One region of the Bacillus haynesii genome, then DNA from elsewhere that is predicted to be linked to it. Evidence: predicted binding sites of a transcription regulator. Region 1 holds the regulator's gene; the other holds the start of a gene.
What was found. The regulator LexA, encoded in region 1, represses DNA repair genes until DNA is damaged. The targets are predictions, from matches to a motif close to CGAACATATGTTCG.

Region 2: a site for LexA is predicted at 1,673-1,686, ahead of recA (recombinase RecA). Genes of this name have one in related genera too.

The regions. Positions count from the first base shown of each region.
Region 1 is NZ_CP059494.1:1,105,461-1,109,099, reverse strand. It holds gene H2R00_RS05375 (thymidylate synthase) at 1-826, shown strand, start outside; gene H2R00_RS05370 (NucA/NucB deoxyribonuclease domain-containing protein) at 1,153-1,581, shown strand; gene lexA (transcriptional repressor LexA) at 1,778-2,401, opposite strand; gene yneA (cell division suppressor protein YneA) at 2,553-2,864, shown strand; gene H2R00_RS05355 (YneB family resolvase-like protein) at 2,883-3,530, shown strand; gene H2R00_RS05350 (DUF896 domain-containing protein) at 3,596-3,639, shown strand, end outside.
Region 2 is NZ_CP059494.1:1,226,836-1,230,474, forward strand. It holds gene rny (ribonuclease Y) at 1-213, opposite strand, end outside; gene recA (recombinase RecA) at 555-1,601, opposite strand; gene H2R00_RS06040 (competence/damage-inducible protein A) at 1,770-3,020, opposite strand; gene pgsA (CDP-diacylglycerol--glycerol-3-phosphate 3-phosphatidyltransferase) at 3,040-3,621, opposite strand.

The DNA.
Region 1 (3,639 bases):
CCAGCAATACAATGCAATCATTCAAAAAATTATTGAATCAGGGATCTCCGATGAAGAATATCAGGTTCGGACGAAGTGGGATTCAGACGGAACGCCGGCTCATACGCTGAGCATCATGAGCGAAAAAATGCGGTTTGACAATTCAGAAGTGCCGATTTTGACGACGAAGAAGGTGGCGTGGAAAACGGCCATTAAAGAGCTGCTTTGGATTTGGCAGCTGAAATCCAATGATGTTCAAGTTCTGAACGATATGGGGGTTCATATTTGGGATCAATGGCGGCTTGAAGACGGCACAATCGGAGCAGCGTACGGCTATCAATTAGGGAAGAAAAATAGAGCGGTTAACGGTCAGAAAGTCGATCAAGTGGACTATTTACTCCATCAGTTGCAGCATAACCCGTCTTCACGCAGGCATTTGACCATGCTGTGGAATCCCGATGACTTGGACGGCATGGCCTTGACGCCCTGCGTCTATGAAACGCAATGGTATGTGAAGGAAGGAAAGCTTTCTTTGGAAGTAAGAGCGAGAAGCAATGACATGGCGCTCGGCAACCCGTTCAACGTGTTCCAATATAATGTCTTGCAGCGCATGATCGCTCAGGTCCTCGGTTATGAGCTGGGCGAATACATCTTCAATATAGGTGACTGCCACATCTATACCCGTCACATCGACAATTTAAACATTCAGATGAAACGCGAGCAGTATGAAGCGCCTAAGCTGTGGATCAACCCGGACATCAAAAACTTTTATGACTTTACAATCGATGATTTTAAATTAATTGACTATAAGCACGGCGACAAGCTGACATTTGAAGTTGCCGTATGAACAGGCGGATTTGCCGCCTGTTTTTTTGTTGGGGGAATGAATCATTTTCTGAAAATACGTTGCGTATCCGGCTGCCGCATGTATACTGACGGCAGCCGTGTTGACGTTTAGAGCGGATGCCAAAAGTACGTGCAGTTTAAAAAAGCTCGAAATCGAGCTTTTTCAAGGTTATGACGGAGCAGAAATGCAAACACCGGAGAGATTTTCGTCTAAACGTTCATTTACACAATCTAAACGTCTTTTTCACAAAGAACCCGAAAAGCAAAAACAATTCTCTCTTAATCTGTTAATGAAACCAGCATATACAAGGGGAGGTTGTTTTTGTCATGATCAAAAAATGGGCGGTTCATCTGCTGTTTTCCGCATTGGTACTGCTTGGGCTTTCGGGAGGCGCCGCATATTCTCCTCAGCAAGCCGAAGGTGCTGCAAGGTATGATGACATATTGTATTTTCCGGCATCGCGCTATCCAGAAACCGGCGCTCATATAAGCGATGCAATCAAAGCGGGGCATTCAGATGTCTGCACGATTGAAAGATCGGGAGCGGATAAGCGCCGCCAGGAATCATTGAAGGGGATTCCGACTAAGCCGGGCTTTGACCGTGATGAATGGCCGATGGCCATGTGTGAAGAAGGTGGCAAAGGAGCGTCGGTCAGATATGTAAGCTCATCGGATAACCGCGGAGCCGGCTCCTGGGTCGGGAACAGGCTGAGCGGTTACGCCGACGGGACCAGAATTTTGTTTATCGTTCAATAACAGGCAAACAACAAAAATATTTCCTTAGGGAAACATTTTTTGTTGACGTAAAAACCTTTATGGGGGATAATGGTAATGTAAGCATATTATCAATCCCTCTGTTTCAGGTTCGCATCCTTCATTGCCAAATGGATGTGAGCCTGTTTTTTCGTGAAAAAAAACCGCCGGTCGGCGGTTTTGCTGATGAGTCCGATTTTTAATGAACGGTGCGGAAAACGCCGATGACTTTTCCGAGAATCGTCACATTCTGAAGGATGATCGGCTCCATCGTCGGGTTTTCCGGCTGAAGGCGGATATGGGTTTCTTCTTTGTAAAACCGCTTAACAGTCGCTTCGTCGTCTTCGGTCATCGCAACGACGATATCTCCGTTGTTTGCGGTGTTCTGCTGCTTGACGATCACATAATCTTGATCAAGAATTCCGGCATCGATCATGCTTTCTCCCATGATCTCCAGCATGAAGACGTGCTCATCCGGCGGCACCAGGCGGTCGGGAAGCGGAAAGTATTCCTCAATGTTTTCGACTGCGGTAATCGGTGTACCGGCCGTCACCTTTCCGATGACCGGAACATTGACAACCTGGTTTTTCGGAATGTGAATTTCTTCCTCTGTATCGAGAATTTCGATCGCTCTCGGCTTCGTCGGATCCCTTCTGATCAATCCCTTCGTTTCAAGCCTTGCCAAGTGGCCGTGTACCGTCGAACTTGACGCCAGGCCGACCGCTTCTCCGATCTCCCTGACGGAAGGCGGATAGCCTTTGCGCTTCACTTCTTCTTTAATGAAACGCAAAATATCAAGTTGTCTTTTTGATAGCTTCGTCATTTTTTGCACCTCAAAACGTCGATTTTAGCTAGATTATAGCATGTTTTTCCTTTGAGTACAAACATAGGTTCGAAAAAAACAATTGACAGAAACATTTGTTCGTATGTATACTGAAATCATAAAACCGAACAAACATTCTGGGGTGATGGATATGAAAAGTGAATCATTGATTTTTGTCAGTCTGTTTACTGCTGTGATCAGCTGCTGTATTCTGTTTGTGTCTTTTGCCGGTAAAATCGAAGAAAGAAAGCAATATGTTAAAATAGAAGTGCAAGATGGCGATACATTGTGGGAGCTGGCCGACCGGATCAAAGGCGGAAAACCCGCAGACAAACAAAAATTCATTGAGTGGGTCGCCGATAAAAACAATCTGCCGACCTCTGTCATTAAGCCAGGTGATGTCTTGATCCTGCCGTTAGCCAAACAGCACTCCGATCAATATCAGCTTGCAGTTGTAGAATAAAAGATTGAGGGGATTTCCATGAATGCGATTATTTACACCAGGGTAAGCACTGCGAAGGAGCAGCAGGAAACCTCATTAAAGCGGCAGGAAGAAGAGCTTCAGTCGCTTGCCGCCGAACACGGGATGAACGTCGTGAACGTCATTTCCGAGCAGGCGAGCGGATATGAAATGGACCGCGACGGCGTCTTCGATCTGCTCGAGGAAATCAAAACATCAGATATTGACGCGGTTTTAATACAGGATGATACGCGGCTTGGCAGAGGGAATGCCAAAATTGCCCTTCTTCACTGTTTATATAAAGAAGGCGTTCAAATCTACACGCTGGCTCACCGCGGAAAGCTTGAGCTTTCCGAAGCGGACTCGATGGTTTTGGAGATTGTCGGCATTGTTGAGGAATACCAGCGGAAAATACATAACTTGAAGATTAAACGGGGAATGAAGAAGGCGGTCGAAAACGGCTACCGCCCGGAGAGGAACCTGAAACACCGCAATGAAGGCGGCGGGAGAGAGCGAATCGAAGCGCCTCTTTCAGAAATCGTCAGACTCAGGGAGAACAAGCTGACGTTTGCGGAGATTGCAGCCGTGTTGAGAGGGTTCGGATACAGCATTTCAAAAGCAACCGTTCACCGCCGCTACCAGGAGTATAAGGACGGCCTTGCAGACTAATCTGTTGTCAAACGAAAGCTGATTTAGTAGTATGATGGATATATACCGAATCAAAGGAGTATTTTATGATTTCTAAAGAAAAAATAGCCAGAATTAACGAGCTTGCCAA
Region 2 (3,639 bases), 120 kb from region 1:
TTCTATCCGAAGCGTATGAATCTCGTCCTTTGCTTCAAGAAGGGCTTCTTTTTTCAACGCTTCAGCATCCCGCTTTGCGTCTCCAAGAATTTGTTCGGCTGCATTTCGCGCACCTGAAATTTTTGCTTCGGCAATGATTTTACGAACATAGTAGCCAACAACTAAACAGAATAGGCTCAGCAAAATGGAGATGAGAATTGCTAAAGGATTCATAACTTTCACCTCCTCTTGCTATGAACTTGTCTTGCTAAAAGTAAGTGTCGGCATGTACATTGTACTTCTTCTCAACATACAGAACCTTCACAGGGAGTGAAGCGGCTTCACAGCCCTTGTCAAGTTTAAATGTTTATCAATCATGTTAAGAAAAACAAGTGATACAATTTCATTGTAATTGTGTGGGAAATACTTGTCAAGCTTACGGTCTTAACGTTTCTGGATTAAACGCCTTTTCAAACCGCCGGGATGAAGAGGGTGGATAGAGGAGCTGCGCCTAAATGCGCAGATTAAAGGAAAAGGCTGCCGTTCGGGCCGGCAGCCTTTCACATGTTTCATGATTAAAATTCGAGTTCTTCCTGAGCTTGGGCATCGTCTTCCTGAGCAGGAGCAACGCCTCCAGTATCCAAACCGTAGTGCTCCCGGATCTGCTCTTGAATCATCAAAAGGATGTCCTTGTTTTCTTTCAGGAACTGTTTGGCGTTTTCACGGCCTTGTCCAAGACGTTCCTCCTGATAAGAGTACCATGCACCGCTCTTTTGAACGATGTCAAGCTCTGTTCCGAGGTCGATGATTTCCCCTTCTTTTGAAATCCCTTCCCCGTACATAATGTCCACTTCGGCTGTCCGGAATGGAGGTGCCACTTTGTTTTTCACGACTTTGATTTTCGTCTTGTTCCCCATGACATCGTTGCCTTGTTTCAGCTGCTCTGCACGGCGCACTTCCAGGCGGACAGAAGAGTAGAATTTCAACGCTCTTCCGCCTGGTGTCGTCTCAGGATTTCCAAACATGACGCCGACTTTTTCACGAATCTGGTTAATAAAGATCGCGATGGTCTTCGATTTATTGATTGCTCCGGAAAGCTTACGAAGCGCCTGAGACATCAGTCTGGCCTGCAAACCGACGTGGGAATCCCCCATGTCTCCTTCGATTTCAGCTTTCGGCACAAGCGCTGCCACTGAGTCGATGACAACGATATCCACCGCTCCGCTTCTGACAAGGGCTTCGGCGATTTCGAGCGCCTGCTCGCCCGTATCAGGCTGTGACAGCAAAAGCTCATCAATGTCGACACCCAGCTTTTGCGCATAGACGGGGTCGAGCGCGTGTTCGGCGTCGATGAATGCCGCCTGTCCGCCCTGCTGCTGAACTTCGGCAATCGCATGAAGCGCCACCGTCGTTTTACCGGAGCTTTCAGGCCCGTATACTTCGATAATCCGGCCGCGCGGGTATCCGCCCACTCCAAGAGCCGTATCGAGCGCTAAAGAACCGCTCGGAACTGTTGAAATTCTCGTTTCAGTTTGTTCGCCGAGTTTCATAATCGAACCTTTACCAAACTGCTTTTCTATTTGTTTAAGCGCCATATCTAAGGCTGCCTGACGATCACTCATTCTATTTTCCTCCTTTATCACTTCCGCTATATCTACTATACCTTGTTTACGCGGATTTGCCAAGAAAAAAGCGAACGCATATTCGATTTTTTTAAGAGGAAAAAATCGATCTCCTAAAATGGAATGACCTTTTTCATAAGAAAGATATTCCGAAAATCCGTTTTTCGCTTATTTTTCCATCATTTTCAGCAACAGATGGCAGCCGTATTTGGCAGAACGTTTCCGCACCGCAGATCTGGATCCGGCGAACTGAAATTCGAACGCTTCTTCAGCCTGGTCCTTCACGGAGATGCCGATAAACACCTTTCCTGCCGGATGGCCTTCTTGCGTATTCGGCCCGGCTACTCCAGTGAAGCTGATGCCGATATCGCTTCCTGTTTTGACTCTGATGCCTGCGGCGAGTTCTTTTGCGCATTGCGCGCTGACCGCACCGTAGCGCTGCAGCGTGTCTTCCGAAACGCCGGCCGCTGACACTTTCAATTCGTTAGTGTAGCAGACGGCGCCGCCTTTGAAGTATTCAGAAGCGCCGCTCATTTCCGTCAGCCAGCTGGAAAAAAGCCCGCCTGTAAAGCTTTCCGCAGCAGCCAGGGTCATTCCCTTGCTCCTGCATGCTTTCGCAAGCTCTTCTGCGAGGGATGTATCATCATACCCGTAAAAGAACTCTCCGACCCGCTCCAGGATGCGGTCTTCCGTTTCTTTTAACAAGCGGTTTGTCTCCGCCGGATCCGCATGCTTTGCCGTGAGCCTGAGCGTGACTTCCCCGTCTGCCGCAAGCGGGGCGATTGTCGGATTAGTCTGCGCATCAATGAGATCTTCCAAATCGGTTTCAAGCTGGGATTCCCCGATGCCGAAGAACCGCAGCACCCTTGACACGATCTTTTCCCTCGAGCCGAGCTTTTCCAAAATGAGCGGCTTCGCTTCGTTTTCAAACATCGGCTCCAGCTCTTTCGGAGGTCCCGGCAGAAGCATATAAAAGCGCGCTTCATGCTCAAGCAGCATTCCCGGAGCCATCCCGAAGCGGTTCGGCAGAACGTCGGAGCCTTCGAGGATCAGCGCCTGTTTGCGGTTGTTCGGCGACATCTCCCGGTTCGTTTTTTTGAAGTAATCCTGAATCGATTCGAAGGCTTCATCGTCAAGCTTAAGAGGGCGCCCGACAACTTCAGCGATCGTTTCTTTTGTCAAATCGTCTTTCGTCGGTCCGAGGCCTCCTGAAAAAATGATGAAGTCAGACCTTTGCTGTGCTGTCTGAATAACTTGTTTAAGGCGTTCCGGATTGTCTCCCACCGCCGTGTGATAAAAGACGTTAATGCCGATTTCAGCCAAATGCCTGCTGATAAACTGAGCATTTGTATTAACGATTTGTCCGAGCAGAAGCTCAGAACCGACAGCGATAATTTCCGCTTTTCTTTCCAACTTCATTGTTTCCACTTCCCCACGTTTAGTTCGATGTTTTTAAAGCATCCCAGTTTTTAGCGAAATAATCCCATCCTGATACGACTGTGAAAAAGACAGCCACCCATAAAGCAAGAGAGCCGAACGGGAAGGATACAAGCTCAAATGGAAGATTGTGAAGCAACAGGGCAGAGATGGCGATAATTTGAGCCCATGTTTTCACTTTTCCAAGCATGTTGGCTGCGACGACTTCCCCCGTTCCCGCAAGGACGAGCCGCAATCCCGTTACGGCAAATTCCCGGCTGATAATGACAATGGCCATCCAGGCCGGAGCAAGATGGTAATGCACCAGAATAATCAAAGCGGAAGACACGAGCAGCTTGTCTGCAAGCGGGTCAAGGAATTTCCCAAAGTTTGTCACAAGGTTCAGTTTTCTTGCATAATAGCCGTCAACCCAATCTGTGACGGAAGCAAAAATAAACAGCAGTGCGCCGATCAAATGGGTGACCGGAATCGACTCGCTGCCGAAGGAGACAGCCCCCCACTGAAACGGCACAAGCATGATGACCATAAAAACAGGAATTAATGCGATTCTAGAAAGCGTGATTTTATTCGGTAAATTAAACATAAAGGTTCCTCCATATAT